Regions from separate parts of the Mesorhizobium sp. WSM4822 genome, predicted to be linked through region 2. Evidence: predicted binding sites of a transcription regulator. Region 2 holds the regulator's gene; the other holds the start of a gene.
The links. The regulator PhoB, encoded in region 2, activates phosphate uptake and scavenging genes when phosphate is short. The targets are predictions, from matches to a motif close to TGTCATNNANCTGTCAT.

Region 1: a site for PhoB is predicted at 2,871-2,887, ahead of AC0L3E_RS12865 (LTA synthase family protein). Genes of this name have one in related genera too.

Annotation. Positions count from the first base shown of each region.
Region 1 is NZ_JBVVQM010000004.1:455,702-462,692, forward strand. Features, by position in the region: gene AC0L3E_RS12860 (pilus assembly protein TadG-related protein) at 1-856, shown strand, start outside; gene AC0L3E_RS12865 (LTA synthase family protein) at 898-2,856, opposite strand; gene fabD (ACP S-malonyltransferase) at 3,109-4,050, shown strand; gene fabG (3-oxoacyl-[acyl-carrier-protein] reductase) at 4,108-4,845, shown strand; gene AC0L3E_RS12880 (acyl carrier protein) at 5,056-5,292, shown strand; gene fabF (beta-ketoacyl-ACP synthase II) at 5,327-6,589, shown strand; gene mltG (endolytic transglycosylase MltG) at 6,692-6,991, shown strand, end outside.
Region 2 is NZ_JBVVQM010000003.1:32,847-41,995, forward strand. Features, by position in the region: gene AC0L3E_RS08155 (hypothetical protein) at 1-287, shown strand, start outside; gene AC0L3E_RS08160 (YMGG-like glycine zipper-containing protein) at 371-616, shown strand; gene AC0L3E_RS08165 (CHASE domain-containing protein) at 713-2,341, opposite strand; gene AC0L3E_RS08170 (ATP-binding cassette domain-containing protein) at 2,469-3,269, opposite strand; gene AC0L3E_RS08175 (sugar ABC transporter permease) at 3,281-4,633, opposite strand; gene xylF (D-xylose ABC transporter substrate-binding protein) at 4,776-5,816, opposite strand; gene AC0L3E_RS08185 (ROK family protein) at 6,087-7,334, shown strand; gene phoB (phosphate regulon transcriptional regulator PhoB) at 7,351-8,040, opposite strand; gene phoU (phosphate signaling complex protein PhoU) at 8,057-8,764, opposite strand; gene pstB (phosphate ABC transporter ATP-binding protein PstB) at 8,791-9,149, opposite strand, start outside.

The DNA of each region.
Region 1 (6,991 bases), on a different contig from region 2:
GCCCGACACGCTGTTCGTGCCGTACTTTGCGCCGGACGATCCCGAAGACGCCCAAAAGCCGTCTGGCTCCTATGGCAATTCGGATAAATACTACAACAACTCCTATCTCAACGATGTCAGCGACAAAACCAGGCTTGCCCAGTCGGGCATCAACATCCTGGGCATCGATCTCAGCAACCTGCTCGGCAATCTCATCGAACTTCTGTCGCCCGATGACAGGGCTGCCAGGGAAAAGATCGCCAAATATGTTGCGCCCGCCAAGGAACTCATCACCGAGATCGGCTCTCCCATCACTATCGGCCCGAACCGTGCGTGTCCGACTCCGGTGGTCCCCCTGACCGACGATTTCGACAAGCTGCGCAAGGCAGCCAGTCAGATGACCGAGTGGAACGGTTCGGGCACCAATGTCTCCGAGGGCCTGTCATGGGGTATGCGGGTGCTGTCGCCCGCCGCGCCCTACACCGATGGAGCGCCGTGGAAGACGCCAGGCATCAGCAAGATCGTGCTGTTGCTCACCGACGGCGAGAACGTCGTCTATGGCGCCAGCCAACAGCCGACGAAATCTGACTACACATCATATGGCTATCTGGCCGGCGGCCGTTTCGGATCAGATAACCAGACGACGGCGGCACGCAATGTCGACGGCTGGACCAAAAGCGTCTGCACGCAATTGAAGAACGAGGGCGTGCAAATCTACACCATGGTGCTGCAATCCGACACCGCAGCCAACCGCGCGCTTTACAGCGCCTGCGCTTCTGATCCGAGCGGCTATTATGCAGTTAACGATCCGACCAAATTGCCGGACGTTTTCCAGCAGATCGCCAACAAGTTCTCGAAGCTGCAATTGACGAACTGAACGCGCGATCCGGGACGGACGAGCCTGAGGGATCGTTGGGCTCAACTCGTATGGGCGACAACCTTGTCCTTGTCGACCGTTTCGGGGAAGAAGTCAGGCGCTGCCTGACGCTTGCCGAACATCATATCGTACTGCAGCAGGCGGAAATCGCGGATCGCCGGATCGATCTCCTTCTGCCGCGCCCAATCGGGGGTGGCTTCGCCAGCCGGCGTCAGCAGAAGATTGCGGTCGACGACACGGTAGCGTTCGCTCATCTCGCCCAGGAAGCCGGTGTAGTAGGGATGGCTGATTCCGGCCGTTTTCAGGATATGATAGGGCAGGAAGGCTGGGCTGACGGCACCCATCTGCTCAGCCGGCCCGGTGCGGTTCGACCAGATGACCAGCGGCGTCTCGTGATGCTCGAGAGCAGCCTCGGGCGACGCTTCCTTGCGCGGCGCGACATTGTCCTTGAGGAAGCCGGTTTCGACATAGACCGGCCCCAGCGGCGGCAGATGGTCGCCGAAGAAGGCGATTACGGTGGGGCGGGAGCGTTTCTTGGCCCATTCGACGAGGCGTTCGAGGCCGCGATCGGCATCGGCTGAGCCCTCGGCGTAGCTGAGTAGCGATTCGCGCGCCCACTGGCTGATCGGCGCCTGCACCCTATGCGTGGGATTGTAATAGCGGTTCGGCTCGTAGGGACCGTGGTTTTGCAGGCTGACCGCAAAGAAGAACACCGGCTCGTCGCTGGCGTCGGCCTCGCTGATGATCTCGTCGGTCATCGCCGCATCCGATGCCAGTGGCCCGCGCTTTTGCATTGGCGGCAGCGTCTCTTCCGACTTGAAATCGTTGAAGCCGAAATCGGCATAGACCGCGCCACGGTTCCAGAACCAGTTGGTGCCGGGATGGATGGCGCGCGCCCGGTAACCCTGGCTCTTCAGGAAGGTCGCGAGCGAAGGCGTCGGCGTGCGCACATATTGCTGATAGGGGATGCTGCCTGCCGGCAGGAACGCGTTGGAGAAGCCGGTCAGCGCCTCGAACTCGATATTGGCGGTCATGCCGCCGAACTCCGGCGAGAACATCGAGCCCGAGCGCAGCGCCCGCACATTGGGGATTGGATCTGGCGTGATGGTGACGCCAGGCAACTTGGTCGGATCCCAGAAGGATTCGCTCATGACGATGATGATGTCCGGCTTCTCGGCCGGCACCGAGGCGGTCACATCAGGCCTGGCTATCGCTGCGATTGCCTTGTCGGAATAGCCCGGCGGCGCCGAGACATGCGCCATCGGCACGTTGAGGGCAAAGGCCAGCGCAAAGCCGTTGGAGGCATAGTTTTCCTTCTGGTCCCACATGATCGGGATGATCTGCAGCCGATCCCTGGTCCAGGAGAAGGTGGCGTAGTCCATGATCGAAACGAAGAAGGCGAGCAGCGGCACTGCCAGCGTCAGCCGCGCAAGGCGCCCCTTGCGGCTGAGTGCGGGAACCTTGCGGCGCCATAGCCGCCAGCCGTAGACGAGCAGCGACAGGCCGGCGACGATGCCGACGACCATGGCAAGCGCGGTCATCGGCCGTTCGCGTACCAAAAGCGGCAGCAGCGCGAAGATCTGGCGGGCATAGAGGAAATCGGTCGGATAGAGCGGATCGCCGAGATAGTGCGACTTCTGGTGACCGACGAAAGCAAGCGACAAGGTCAGCGGCGCGACGATCATCAGGCTCTGGTGGCTGCGGCCGAGCACCGCATCGAAGCCGATCAGGAGCAGCGCAAACACGACGATGGTGGTCCAGCCCGGCTTGAACGGCTGCAGGAAGAAGGAGATGGTTCCGGCAAAGTCGCCGCGCACGATCAGTTCGATGGCAAACACCAGGATAGCGGCGATCGCCAGGCTGATCAGCCCATAGCGCACGACCGGCCATCTCCTGCCCGGCAGATAGCCGGTGGAGGGGTCGTCTTCCAGGAACTGTGGCGCGGCCTTGCCGGTGCGTTTGTAACTCTTTGCCACTTTAACTTCCCCACCCAGCGACAAGCGCGTCACTCGATTGTCATGGAATTGTCACGCAAAGCTAGCGCCTGTAACGGAAATAAGAAGAGCCAGCAAACGAATCGTGAGCGGTTTTCATCAGGAGTGATCGCCAAAAACCCTTTCGCAACAGGCACTCGGCGGACGAGGCTGCCCTCGGGCAGGGTCGAACCGGGCTTGACTTGGCGCCCCGCCATGCGTCACAGGCAAGAAAAACCCGTCTTCAGGCAAGCAAAACCAGCCCTTGGGAGCCCTCGCATGGCCGTTGCATTCACCTTTCCCGGACAAGGCAGCCAGGCGGTCGGCATGGGCAAGGATCTCGCCGACGCCTTCCCCGAAGCGCGCAGGGTCTTCCAGGAAGTCGACGATGCGCTCGGCGAAAACCTGTCGAAGCTGATCTGGGAAGGGCCGGAAGAGACGTTGACGCTGACCGCCAACGCGCAGCCGGCGCTGATGGCGGTGTCGCTGGCCGCGATCCGGGCGCTGGAATCGCGCGGCTTCTCGCTGAAAGGCAAGATCGCCTATGTCGCCGGTCATTCGCTGGGCGAATATTCGGCGTTGGCCGCTGCCGGCTTCGTTTCGGTTGCCGATGCCGCCCGGTTGCTGCGCATACGCGGCAATGCCATGCAGGCGGCGGTGCCGGCCGGCGAGGGCGCCATGGCGGCGATCATCGGATTGGAACATGCCGATGTCGAAGCCGCTTGCGCGGAAGCCGCCAAAGGCTCTGTCTGCCAGATCGCCAACGACAATGGCGGTGGCCAACTGGTCATCTCCGGCGCCAAGGCCGCGGTCGAACTGGCCGCGAAACTGTGCACCGAGAAAGGCGCCAAACGCGCGCTGATGCTGCAGGTGTCCGCGCCCTTCCATTCCGCGCTGATGGCGCCGGCCGCGAACGTCATGCGCGAAGCCCTGGCCGGCGTGGCAAAGAACGCGCCGGTGGTTCCCGTCCTCTCCAATGTTACGGTCAGCCCGACCAGCGATCCAGACGAGATCGCCCGCCGCCTGGTCGAACAGATAACCGGCCGCGTGCGTTGGCGCGAGACGGTGGAATGGTTCGGCGCAAACGGCGTCACCACGCTTTACGAGATCGGCGCCGGCAAGGTGCTTTCAGGATTGGCGCGGCGCATCAGCCGCGATGTCGCCACCGCGTCGGTCGGCACCGCGGCTGACGTCGAGGCGGCCATGGCGGCGCTTGCATAAAGCGTCATTTGATCCCATCCCTGTAAAGGGTGTTCTCTTCTCAATCAGGAGACAAAAATGTTCGAATTGACTGGCCGCAAGGCGCTCGTCACCGGCGCATCCGGCGGCATCGGCGAGGCGATCGCCAGGATGCTGCATGCGCAGGGCGCGATCGTCGGCCTGCATGGCACCCGCGTCGAGAAACTGGAAGCGCTGGCTAGCGAGCTTGGCGACCGGGTCAAGCTGTTCCCGGCCAATTTGTCCAACCGTGAGGAGGTCAAGGCGCTCGGCCAGAAAGCCGAAGCCGATCTCGAAGGCGTCGACATCCTGGTCAACAACGCCGGCATCACCAAGGACGGCCTGTTCGTGCGCATGTCGGATGCCGACTGGGACAGCGTGCTCGAGGTCAACCTGACCGCCGTGTTCAGGCTGACCCGCGAACTCACCCACCCGATGATGCGCCGCCGCCATGGCCGCATCATCAACATCACCTCGGTGGTCGGCATCACCGGCAATCCCGGCCAGACCAATTACTGCGCCTCAAAGGCCGGCATGATCGGCTTCTCCAAATCGCTGGCACAGGAGATCGCCACCCGCAACATCACCGTCAACTGCGTCGCCCCGGGCTTCATCGAATCGGCGATGACCGACAAGCTCAACGACAAGCAGAAAGAGGCGATCATGGCGGCGATCCCGACGCGGCGCATGGGCACCAGCGTTGAAGTCGCGTCCGCCGTCGCTTATCTCGCCTCCAACGAAGCCGCCTACGTCACTGGCCAGACCATCCACGTAAATGGCGGCATGGCTATGATTTGACGAGGTTCGGCAGCAACGCCGGCGGGTTGTGAAAAGAGACCATTTCGGCTTGGACCTCAGCTATTTTTCGTGTAATGCGGCCCGCAACCCGGCGGTTCGGGCAAAAACCGGTCCGTAGTCGTTGCGTTTTCGGCAGGACCATCTTTCAGCTTGATTAGCGGCATTCTGCCCGCTAACGAAGACAGACAAACAAAAGACGAGGATGCCCAAATGAGTGACACCGCAGAGCGCGTCAAGAAGATCGTCATCGAGCACCTTGGCGTCGATGCCGACAAAGTGACGGAGCAGGCGAGCTTCATCGATGATCTGGGCGCCGACAGCCTCGACACGGTCGAACTCGTCATGGCGTTCGAAGAAGAATTCGGCGTCGAGATTCCCGACGATGCGGCTGAGACCATCCTGACCGTTGGCGATGCCGTGAAGTACATCGACAAGGCTTCGGCCTGACGCTTTCCGCAGTCATCACCGGGGAGGACCTGCGATGAGGCGTGTCGTCGTCACGGGCCTTGGGTTGCTGTCGCCGTTCGGCATGGGCTTCGAGCACAGCTGGAAGGAACTTCTGACCGGCCGCAGCGCTGCCAAGCGCATCACTGAGTTCGAGGTGGAGGATCTTGCCTGCAAGATCGCCCACGTCATTCCGCGTGGTGGCGGCAGCAATGCCACCTTCAATCCGGAGGCCGTGCTCGAGCCGAAGGAACTGCGCAAGATCGGCGACTTCATCCTTTACGGGATTGCCGCCGCCGACGAGGCGCTGAAGGATTCCGGCTGGGAGCCCAAGACGCATGAAGAGCGGTGTGCCACCGGCGTTCTGATCGGCTCCGGCATCGGCGGCATCGAGGGCATCGCCGAGAACGCGATGATCCTCAAGGAGCGCGGCCCGCGCCGCATCAGCCCTTTCTTCATCCCGGGCCAGATCATCAATCTCGTCTCCGGGCAGGTTTCGATCCGGCACGGACTGAAAGGCCCGAACCATGCCGTCGTCACGGCCTGTTCGACCGGCGCGCACGCCATTGGCGATGCTGCCCGGTTGATCATGTGGGGCGATGCCGACGTGATGGTCGCCGGTGGCGCCGAAGCGCCGGTGACGCGGCTGTCGATCGCCGGCTTTGCCGCATGCCGGGCACTGTCGACGGAACGCAATGATTCGCCGCAAACGGCGTCGCGACCCTATGATCGCGACCGCGACGGCTTCGTCATGGGCGAGGGCGCCGGCGTTGTCGTGCTCGAGGAGCTCGAACATGCCAGGGCGCGCGGCGCCAAGATCTATGCCGAGGTGACGGGTTATGGTCTCACCGGCGATGCGCATCACATCACCGCGCCCGCCGAGGATGGCGATGGTGCCTTCCGTTGCATGACGGCGGCACTGAATCGGGCCAAGTTGACGCCGGCCGATGTCGACTACATCAACGCGCACGGCACCTCGACCATGGCCGACACGATCGAGCTCGGCGCTGTCGAGCGGCTTGTCGGCAATGCCGCGTCGAAGATTTCGATGTCGTCGACCAAGTCGTCGATCGGCCATCTGCTTGGGGCGGCGGGTGCCGCCGAAGCGATCTTCTCGATCCTGGCCATCAGGGACAATGTCGCGCCGCCGACCATCAACCTCGACAACCCGGAACGCGAAACCGCGATCGACCTGGTGCCGAACAAGCCGCGTGCCCGCCAGATCGACGTGGCGCTGTCCAATTCCTTCGGCTTTGGCGGGACCAACGCGTCGCTGGTCTTCCAGCGCTACAATGGCTGATCGTCCGGCTGCCGGGCCGCGCTTTGGCGTGCCGTCAATTTTGCCATATTCGCCCCTACTCTGCCGCTGGGGATTCGTCGGGCGATCAAACGGTAGGGCGAAATGAACACAAATCCGGCAGGCAACGGAGAATTCGGGCAACGGCCGCCGACATCCGGCCCGATCGTGCCGAAAACGGCCAGCGAAGCGTTGCGGCCGGAGGCTGGCACGCCGCCGCCGAAGCGCTCGCGTGCGTCACGCAGCCAGGTCGTCGTGTTCATGAACTTCGTCATCTCCTCGGTGATGCTGGTGGTTCTGGCGGCCGGCGTCGCGGTCTATTTCGGCAAGCAGGAATTCACCGAACCCGGACCTTCGGCCAATGGCGACACCTTCCTGGTCAAGCCGAGCACCGGCGTCCAGGAT
Region 2 (9,149 bases):
CGAACACGATGGCCGACTGCCGTGAACTCCAGGTGCCCGTCAGCATTTTCGCGACCGCCGAGCAATGTGTGGCCGAGCGCCCATTCGTCTTGGGCGACGTGCAAGGGCAGGCTGATCACATCGTCGCCAAATGTCTTGCCGTCGATCCGGTGCTTGAAGACGACTATGATCAGATCGTCTGGAACGTGCGCGCCGATGGTACGCTTGACGCTTCATTGGCAATTTCCAGCCTGGTAATGGCGTCGAACGCGGCAGGCCCAGAAAAAGACTATCTTCACCAACAATAGATTGCAGCAGCAAAGGCCGTCATTTCATGCTAAATGGCAGCTGGAGCTTTACCAAGTGAGGACAAAAAGTGAGGAGTGACTCTATGCGGAAGATGATTATTGCCCTGGTTGCGGTGGTTGCCGTCAGCGGCTGCACCTCGACCGAACAGGACGTGGTTGGCGGCGGCTTGATCGGCGCCGGTGTCGGCGGCTTGGTCGGCGGCGGCAAGGGCGCGCTGATCGGCGCGGCCGTTGGCGCCGGTTCCGGCCTGCTGGTGCGCAATCTGCGCAACGGCTATTGCCAATATCGCGATCATCGCGGCCGGATCTACACGGCTCGCTGCAACTAATTCGGCGATAATCGAAACGTCGATCCGGAGGCTGGTCCGCTGGCCTTCGGATTTTTCATGTCCGGACGCTTGATCCTTTTCGGGTGAAGGTCGCGCTCAATTGGCGAGTGGAATTTTGATTTCCACGTTCAGCCCATTGGCCTGGTAGTCGCGCTTGATCGTACCGCGTAATTCGCGCGTCACGTTGAGATCGATCAGCTTGGTGCCGAAGCCGGTTTCGGCGGGAGCTTCGAGTTTCTTCTGCCCGTTTTCGCGCCAGTTGAGGGCCAGCGTCCTGTCGCGCCCACGCCCTTCCAGAGACCAATCCACTTTCAGTGCCCCCACGGAATTGCCGGCTTCGCCGTATTTCAGCGCATTCGTCGCCAGTTCGTGGAAGGTCAGGCCGAGCGCTTGCGTCGTGGTTTCGTCAAGCAGCACCTGCGGCCCTGACAGCAGCCCCTCGGGCAACTCCTTGCCGAACACCTGGCCGAGTTCGATGCGCAAGAGATCGCCAAGATCGGCCTTCTGCCAGCGAGAGCGCGTCAGCATGTCCTGGGACGCTGCCATCGCCTGCAGCCTGGCCGAGAAAGATGCGGAAAACTCGTTGACGTCGGTAGCTCGCGATGCCGTCTGGCGCGCGATCGCCAGCACCCTGGTGATCGAATTCTTGATGCGATGCTTCATCTCCTGCAGCATCAGGTCTTTTTCGATCAGGCTCTTTTCCGTGGTTTCGTGCAACCGCGACGCTGCCTCATAGGCCCGCTCCTGATATCGCGCCACCAGCGCGATGGCGCCCGCCAACAGCAGGCCGAATAGCCCCAGCATCACCGGAATGGCGCGCGACGACGGCTGCGAGAAGGCGCTTGTCGGCCGGAACAGGACAGTCCATGGCCGTCCGGCGACGATGATCTTTCGGGTGACCAGCAGCCTGTCCCCGAAAGTCGAAGCTGGCGGCGTCTCCGACCGGAACAGCAGATTGTCGCCGCTCACGGCACCATCGCCGTCATAGATTTCGGTGTTGACCGGCAGTAGCGGCGACCGGCTGAGCGCGGTTTGGAACAGATCGCGAGCCCGGAAGGCCGCATAGAGAAAACCTGATGTCGAGGATCTCGAAGCATTGATGACGTCGGGAGCGGTTTCGACATTGAGCCGCACGAAAACGAAGAAGCCGGTGAACGTCTGCGAGGCGCCCGTGTCCTGGCCCAGTTGCACCAACCCGCTGGCGTGCTGCTGGTCGTCGGACATCGCCTTTTCGATCGCCACACGCCGCATCGGTTCGCTGAACATGTCGTAGCCGATGGCGGCTTGGTTGGATGGATCCAGCGGTTCGAACAGCACGATAGGGGTACGCCAGGGTTGCGTGGTATCCGGGTAGATTGGATGACTGACGCCATAATCGTGCAGCATATCGCGTTCGACCGTCGCCTCGTCGCCCGTCTTTGCCAGCCTGAGGAAACCGATGCCGCGCAAGCCGGCGAAATTCTTGTCGACATCGAGCGCGTTGAAGAACGCCTTGAACTCATTGCGAGAAATATCGCCATTGCGGGCGTCGAACAGGGCCTGCGTCGAGCGCAGCAGCGACAGATGCAGGTCGATGCGGCTCTCGATCCGGTTGAGCGCGTCGTCGGCAGTCGCCTCGAACTTGATGCGCGCGGCTTCCTGTGTGGCGAAATAGGCGAAACCTGCCATCACCATGCTGATTAGTGCGACGGCGATAAAGGCGATGATCGGGAAAAGCTTCTTCAACGGATCGTGCGGTCCCTGAGCGATATCGGACCTTTATGGGCAAGTCGCCGTGCCAACACAATGCCAAGGCCAAGCCATCCTTACGGCTGGCATATCACGTGTCCGGCAACGGCGAGCTGGCTTGATCTCAGGCTGCGATCTTCAGCGCGCCCGGTCCTGGAATGGCGCCCGGCGGGCATTTGCCAAGAATGATCATCCCCAGCACCTCGTCCTGGGTGACATCGGTGGTGCGGGCGGTGCCAACGACCTGGCCGTTCTTCATGACGCAGACCCGGTCGGCAAGCTCGAACACATCGTGGATGTCGTGGCTGATCAGGAAGATGCCGATGCCATCGGACTTGAGCTGCTTGACCAGTTCGCCGACCTGCGCCGTTTCCTGCGGACCAAGCGCCGCCGTCGGCTCGTCCATGATCAGGATGCGGGCGTTGAACAGGATCGCACGCGCGATCGCCACCGATTGCCGCTGGCCACCCGACAGCTTGATCACCGGCTCCTTGAAGCGCTGGAAGCGGGGATTGAGCCGACCCATCACCTTGCGCGCCTCGGCCTCCATGGCAACGTCGTCGAGCGTGCCCCAGGCGGTCATCAACTCGCGGCCGAGGAACAGATTGGCGGCGGCGTCGACATTGTCGGCCAACGCCAGCGTCTGGTAGATCGTCTCGATGCCGTATTTCTTGGCGTCGCGTGGATTGGAGATCGATGCCTCCTCGCCGTTGACGAAGATCTGGCCCGAATCGCGCTTGTAGGCGCCGGACAGGATCTTGATCAATGTCGACTTGCCGGCGCCATTGTGGCCGAGCAGCGCCACGACCTCGCCGGGGAAAAGATCGATCGAGGCGTCGTCGACGGCGCGGATGCCGCCAAACGCGATCGAGATGTTCCTCATGTCGATCAGCGCGGTGGCTGCAGGAGCAGTCTTGTCATTCATGGCATGCCCTCCTAGACGCGCTTGCGATAGACGGTGTCGAGCCACACGGCGATGACCAGTACGGCCCCGACGACGATGCTCTGCAGCGGCGAGTCGACGCCGAGCAGCACCATGCCGGACTGCAGCGACTGCATCAGCAGCGCGCCCAGCATGGCGCCGATGATCGTTCCCGATCCGCCGGCAAGCGACGTGCCGCCGATCACGGCGGCTGCAATGACGAGCAGTTCGTCGAGCGTTCCAAGCACGTTGGTGGCCGAATTCTGCCGGGCCGAGGAGATCGCCGCGGCAATCGTGGCCAGCACGCCCATGATCATGAACACCTTCATGGTGATCCATCGCGTGTTGATGCCGGCGAGATTGGCCGCCTCGGGATTGCCGCCGATGGCGAACACATAGCGGCCGAAACGGGTGCGGTTGGTGATGAAGGTCATGACCAGCCCGACGGCGACAGCCATCAGCACCGGTATGGCGATACCGTGGGCGATGAACAGGCCGCCTTCGGGAACGGTGATGTTGTTGGCGGCCGCATATCTGTTCACGATGCCGATCGGCCAGGGGTAGGAGTTGGCGAGCCAGACCGCACCCATGATGGCGCCGCAGGTGACGACTCCAAGCAGCGCCTCGGCCCAGATCGGACGTAGCGGAAACCGGAAACGCTTGCGCTGCACCCGCCCGTTGAAAAGCCCAAACACCACGGCGAGGCAGGCGACGATCCCAACGACCCAGCTCCAGGTCGCGCCGATCGATCCCGCCGGCCCACCGCCCATCAGCTGAAAAGTGGCGTTAAGCGGCGCCACGGTCTGGCCTGAAGTGACCCACCAGGCGGCACCGCGCCAGACCAGCAGGCCGCCCAGCGTCACGATAAAGGCGGGCACTTCGAGATAGGCGATGACGAAGCCTTGAAAAGCGCCGATCAACAGGCCGAGCGCCAGGCCGATGACCAGTGCCAGGACCCAGATCCACGGGTTGCCGAGTTCGAGCCCGACAAAGCGCACCAGGAAATGCACCTGGGCAAATCCCATCACCATGCCGATCAGGCCCTCGGCGGAACCGACCGACAGGTCGATGTTGCGCATGACGATGACCAGCACCATGCCGCAGGCCATGATGGCAACCGCGGATGTCTGCACCGACAGGTTCCACAGATTGCGCGGCGTGAGAAAGGTGCGGCTGTCGAAATCGAGCGGATTGACGCCAAGGCGCAGGCTGGAAATGACATGCAGCCCAATCCAGATGACCAGCAGCGCGCCGATCATGCCGAGCATGCGGGTGTCGATCTCGGTCGCCTTCAGGAACCGGGCGACGGCGCCGAGTTCCGACGCGCGCGCCGTATCGGTCTGCGGGTTTGACGTCGTATCGGTCATGGTTTCCTCCCACCGGCTGGCCGTCTGACACGCATGCCGGAGCCCAGCCTAGAAGCTATCCGCATGATGCGGAAACACAATTCTTTGAGAAAACGCCGCGGCTTTTGGGCCGCGGCGTTCAGATATTGCAAAGTGGTACGGATCAGTTGCAGGCCGCCACGGTGCCGGCGGCGACACCCGCGCAGACTTCGTCCTTCTTGATCCAGCCGGCGTCGATGACGACGTTGAGATTGTCCTTGGTGATGGCAACCGGGGTCAGGAACAGCGACTTGACGGTGTTGCCGCCCGGCGTCGTGAAGTCCTTGGCGCCGGCGATGTCGCTCGTCTTCTTGCCGTCGGCCAGTTGCGAGGCGATCTCGGCGGCATTCTTGCCGAGCTCCCGCGCGTCCTTCCACACCGACACGGTTTGCGTGCCGAGGGCGATGCGGTTCAGCGCGGCGTGGTCGCCGTCCTGACCCGAGACCGGCACGGTGCCGGCCAAGCCTTGAGCCGTCAGCGCCGCGACGACGCCACCGGCAGTGCCGTCATTGGCCGCGACCACCGCGTCGACCTTGTTGTCGTTGGCGGTCAGGAACTGCTCCATGTTCTTCTGGGCGTTGGCGGGCAGCCAGCCATCCGTGTAGGCTTCGCCGACATTCTTGATCTTGCCGCTGTCGATGGCTTCCTTGAGCACTTCCATCGAGCCCGAGAACAGGAAGTCGGCATTGGGATCGGCACCGGAGCCCTTGATGAAGACGTAGTTGCCTTCCGGCTTGACCTTGAACACTTCGCGGGCCTGCATGCGGCCGACTTCCTTGTTGTCGAAGGTCAGATAGAAGACGTCCTTGTTCTCGATCAGCCGGTCATAGCCGACGACCGGAATGCCCTCGTCCAGCGCCTTCTGCACCGCCGGGCCGATGGCCGACGCATCCTGCGCCAGGATGATCAGTGAATTGGCGCCCTGCGAGATCAGGCTTTCGACATCGGTAAGCTGCTTGCCGGGATTGGACTGCGCATCGGCGGAGATGTACTTGTCGCCGGCGGCCTCGATCGCCGTCTTCATGGCGGCCTCGTCGGTCTTCCAGCGTTCTTCCTGGAAGTTGGACCACGAAACGCCGACAACCTTGTCCTTCGCCTGCGCGACAGACGCGAGCGTCAGCGACATGGCGGCACCCGCCAGGATGGCGGCCGTGAATCTTTTCATATTATCCTCCCTGCGCCGCGTATGGCGCGACCAAACTGACCCGAGGGCCGGCACAGAGGCTCTATTTTTTCGAGCCTCGAAAAAATACTGGGCCAACGCCCGAACGCTGTCAACATCGATTCTGATGGATTTTGATGTCATTTCGAGTTTTTTTCGAGTCTCGGAATAAATAAATGACACGGCCTGCAGCTTCTGCCAGTATTTACCGGCGTCACCGACAGCGTTCCAGGGGCAGGAGGAACCGCGGCGACCGGGAGGATATGAAAGAACATGTCGGTCGGAATCCGCCACGACGATCTGCGCCGCCGCAACCGCGCCATGGTGATCGCGGCAGTGCGCCGCGCCGGACAGCCGTCGCGAACCGAGATTGCCGCGACCACAAGCCTCAGCCATTCGACCATCTCGGCGATTTCATCCGACCTGATCGTCGAAGGCATCCTGACCGAAAGCAAGCCGAGCGAGGCCGGCTCGCTCAAACGCGGCCGGCCGCAGGTCGGCCTCAGTCTCAATCCGGAAGCGGCCGCGGTAATGACCGTGGTGCTGTCGCTGAACTTCCTCTCCGTCGCCGTCATCGACTATGCCGGCCAGGTAATATCCGAGGAGCAGCGCCGGCTGGACACGCTGACGATGTCGCGCGAGTCGCTGATCGGGGAATGCACGGCCATCGTGCGGCGCCGCCTGGCAGATCCCGACCTGGACGTGCGCAGCATCGCCCGCATCGCGCTGGCCATCCAGGGCATCACCGACACCCGTGCCCGCGCCATGCTGTGGTCGCCGATCACGCCGCACACCGACATCGCCTTCGCCGACATATTCGAAGACGAGTTCGGCATCCCTGCCATAATGGAGAACGACTGCAACATGATGGCGGTGGCGCTGCGCTGGCGCGACCCCGATCGTTACCGCGACGATTTCATCGCTATCCTTTTGTCGCATGGCATCGGCATGGGACTGGTGCTGAAGGGCGAATTGTTCACCGGCACCCATTCTTCGGGCGGCGAATTCGGCCACATGATCCATCGGCCGAACGGCGCGCTATGTCGCTGCGGACGGCGCGGCTGCGTCGAAGCCTATGCGGGCAATTACGCCATCTGGCGCAACGCCAGGCAGATGGGCGAGGATGCAGAACCCGTTGCCGATGTCAGCGACGCCGACATGCGCGCCCTGGCTGCCGCGGCCCGCGAAGGTGACGGACCCGAACGGGAAGCCTATCGCAAGGCCGGCGAAGCGCTCGGCTACGGCCTCGGCAGCCTGTTCGCGCTGATCGATCCGGCGCCGGTCGCCATGGTCGGTGTCAGCGCCGCCGCCTTCGACCTGATCGAGCCGGCATTGCGGCAAGCGATTGCCCAGACCGCCGGCGGCCAGCATTCCAAATCGATTTCTTTCGACACCGAGCCGAACGAACTGCCGCTGATCCGCGAAGGCTGCGCCATGCGGGCGCTGATCTTCGTCGATCAGGAGATTTTTGCGCCGGGCGTGCAGGCGAGATCCGGTTTCGGCGGCAAGAACGTGGCGTGAGTTCAAACGAGGGAGTTCAGTCCTCTCGGATGGCGTATCCGGCCCCACGGATCGTGCGGATGACATCAGGCATACGGCCATTGTTGACCGCCTTGCGCAGCCGGCCGACATGCACGTCGACCGTGCGCTCATCGATGTAGATCGTCTCGCCCCAGACATTGTCGAGCAGTTGGCTGCGCGAGAACACGCGGCCTGGATGGCGCATCATGAATTCGAGCAGGCGGAATTCCGTCGGCCCAAGCCGGATCTCGCTCTTCTTGCGATAGACACGGTGCGACTCGCGATCGAGCACGATATCGCCGACCTTGAGCACGCTGGACAGCACTTCCGGCTTGGCCCGGCGCAGCAGCGCCTTGACCCTGGCCATGAACTCCGGCGTCGAGAAGGGCTTGACCAGATAGTCGTCGGCGCCGGTCGACAGGCCGCGCACGCGGTCGCTTTCCTCGCCTCGCGCGGTCAGCATGATGATCGGCAGCCGCTCGGTCTCGGGACGCATTCGCAGGCGCCGGCAGAGTTCGATGCCCGAAACCGCAGGCACCATCCAGTCGAGCACCAGAAGATCGGGAACGTTCTCCTGCAGCCGGATTTCGGCCTCATCGCCGCGCGTCACCACCTCGACCTGGTAACCTTCGGATTCAAGATTGTAGCGGAGCAGCACGCCTAGCGGCTCCTCATCCTCCACCACCATGATGCGTGGTGCGATCATCGGCTGGTCACCCCTGTTATGCCGCTGGCGCGGACATTGCCGTCTCGTCCTGCTTCGGACGATTGGCTGGCAGCTGCGTGCCGGTCAAAACATAGTAGGCATTTTCGGCGATGTTGGTCACGTGGTCGCCGATCCGCTCGAGGTTCTTGGCGCAAAACAACAGGTGCGTGCACGCCGTGATGTTGCGGGGATCTTCCATCATGTAGGTCAGCAGCTCGCGGAACACCGAGGTGTATTTGACGTCGATGCGTTCATCATTGTTTCTGAGCGTGGCAAGCGCTGCCGCGTCAGCGGCGGCATACTCGTCGACGACCCCCTGCACCTGGATCAGCACCAGCTGCGCCATCGCGTCGATCGAATGCGAAAGATCGTGCGGCGTGACGCTCAGCCCGACAGTGCCGACGCGCTTGGCGATGTTCTTGGCAAGGTCGCCGATGCGCTCGAGGTCGCCGGCCATGCGGATCGAACCGACCACCGCACGCAGATCGTTGGCCATTGGCTGGCGCTTGGCGATCAGCGTGATGGCGCGATCGTCCAGCTCGCGCTGGCGGGCATCCATGATGGCATCGTCGGAAACCACGCGCTGCGCCAGCGCATTGTCCGAATTGAGCAAAGCCTTGGTCGAGCCACTGACCATCGAGCGGGCGAGATCGCCCATGTCGCGGATCAGCTGGCTGATCTGCTCCAGATCCTCATCGAAAGATGCAACGGTATGTTCACCCATGATCTTCGTCCCTCATATGCCTGAGCTCAGCCGAACCGGCCGGTGATGTAGTCCTGGGTGCGTTTGTCGTCGGGGGTGGTGAACATCTTGTCGGTGGCGCCCTCCTCGACCAGATAGCCTAGATGGAACATCGCGGTGCGCTGCGACACGCGCGCTGCCTGCTGCATCGAATGGGTGACGATGACGATCGTATAGTTCTGGCGCAGTTCGTCGATCAGTTCCTCGACGCGAGCAGTGGCGATCGGGTCGAGCGCCGAACACGGTTCGTCCATCAGGATCACCTCGGGTGACACGGCGATGGCGCGTGCAATGCACAGACGCTGCTGCTGGCCACCGGAAAGACCCGTGCCAGGTTCCTGCAAACGGTCCTTCACCTCGTTCCAGA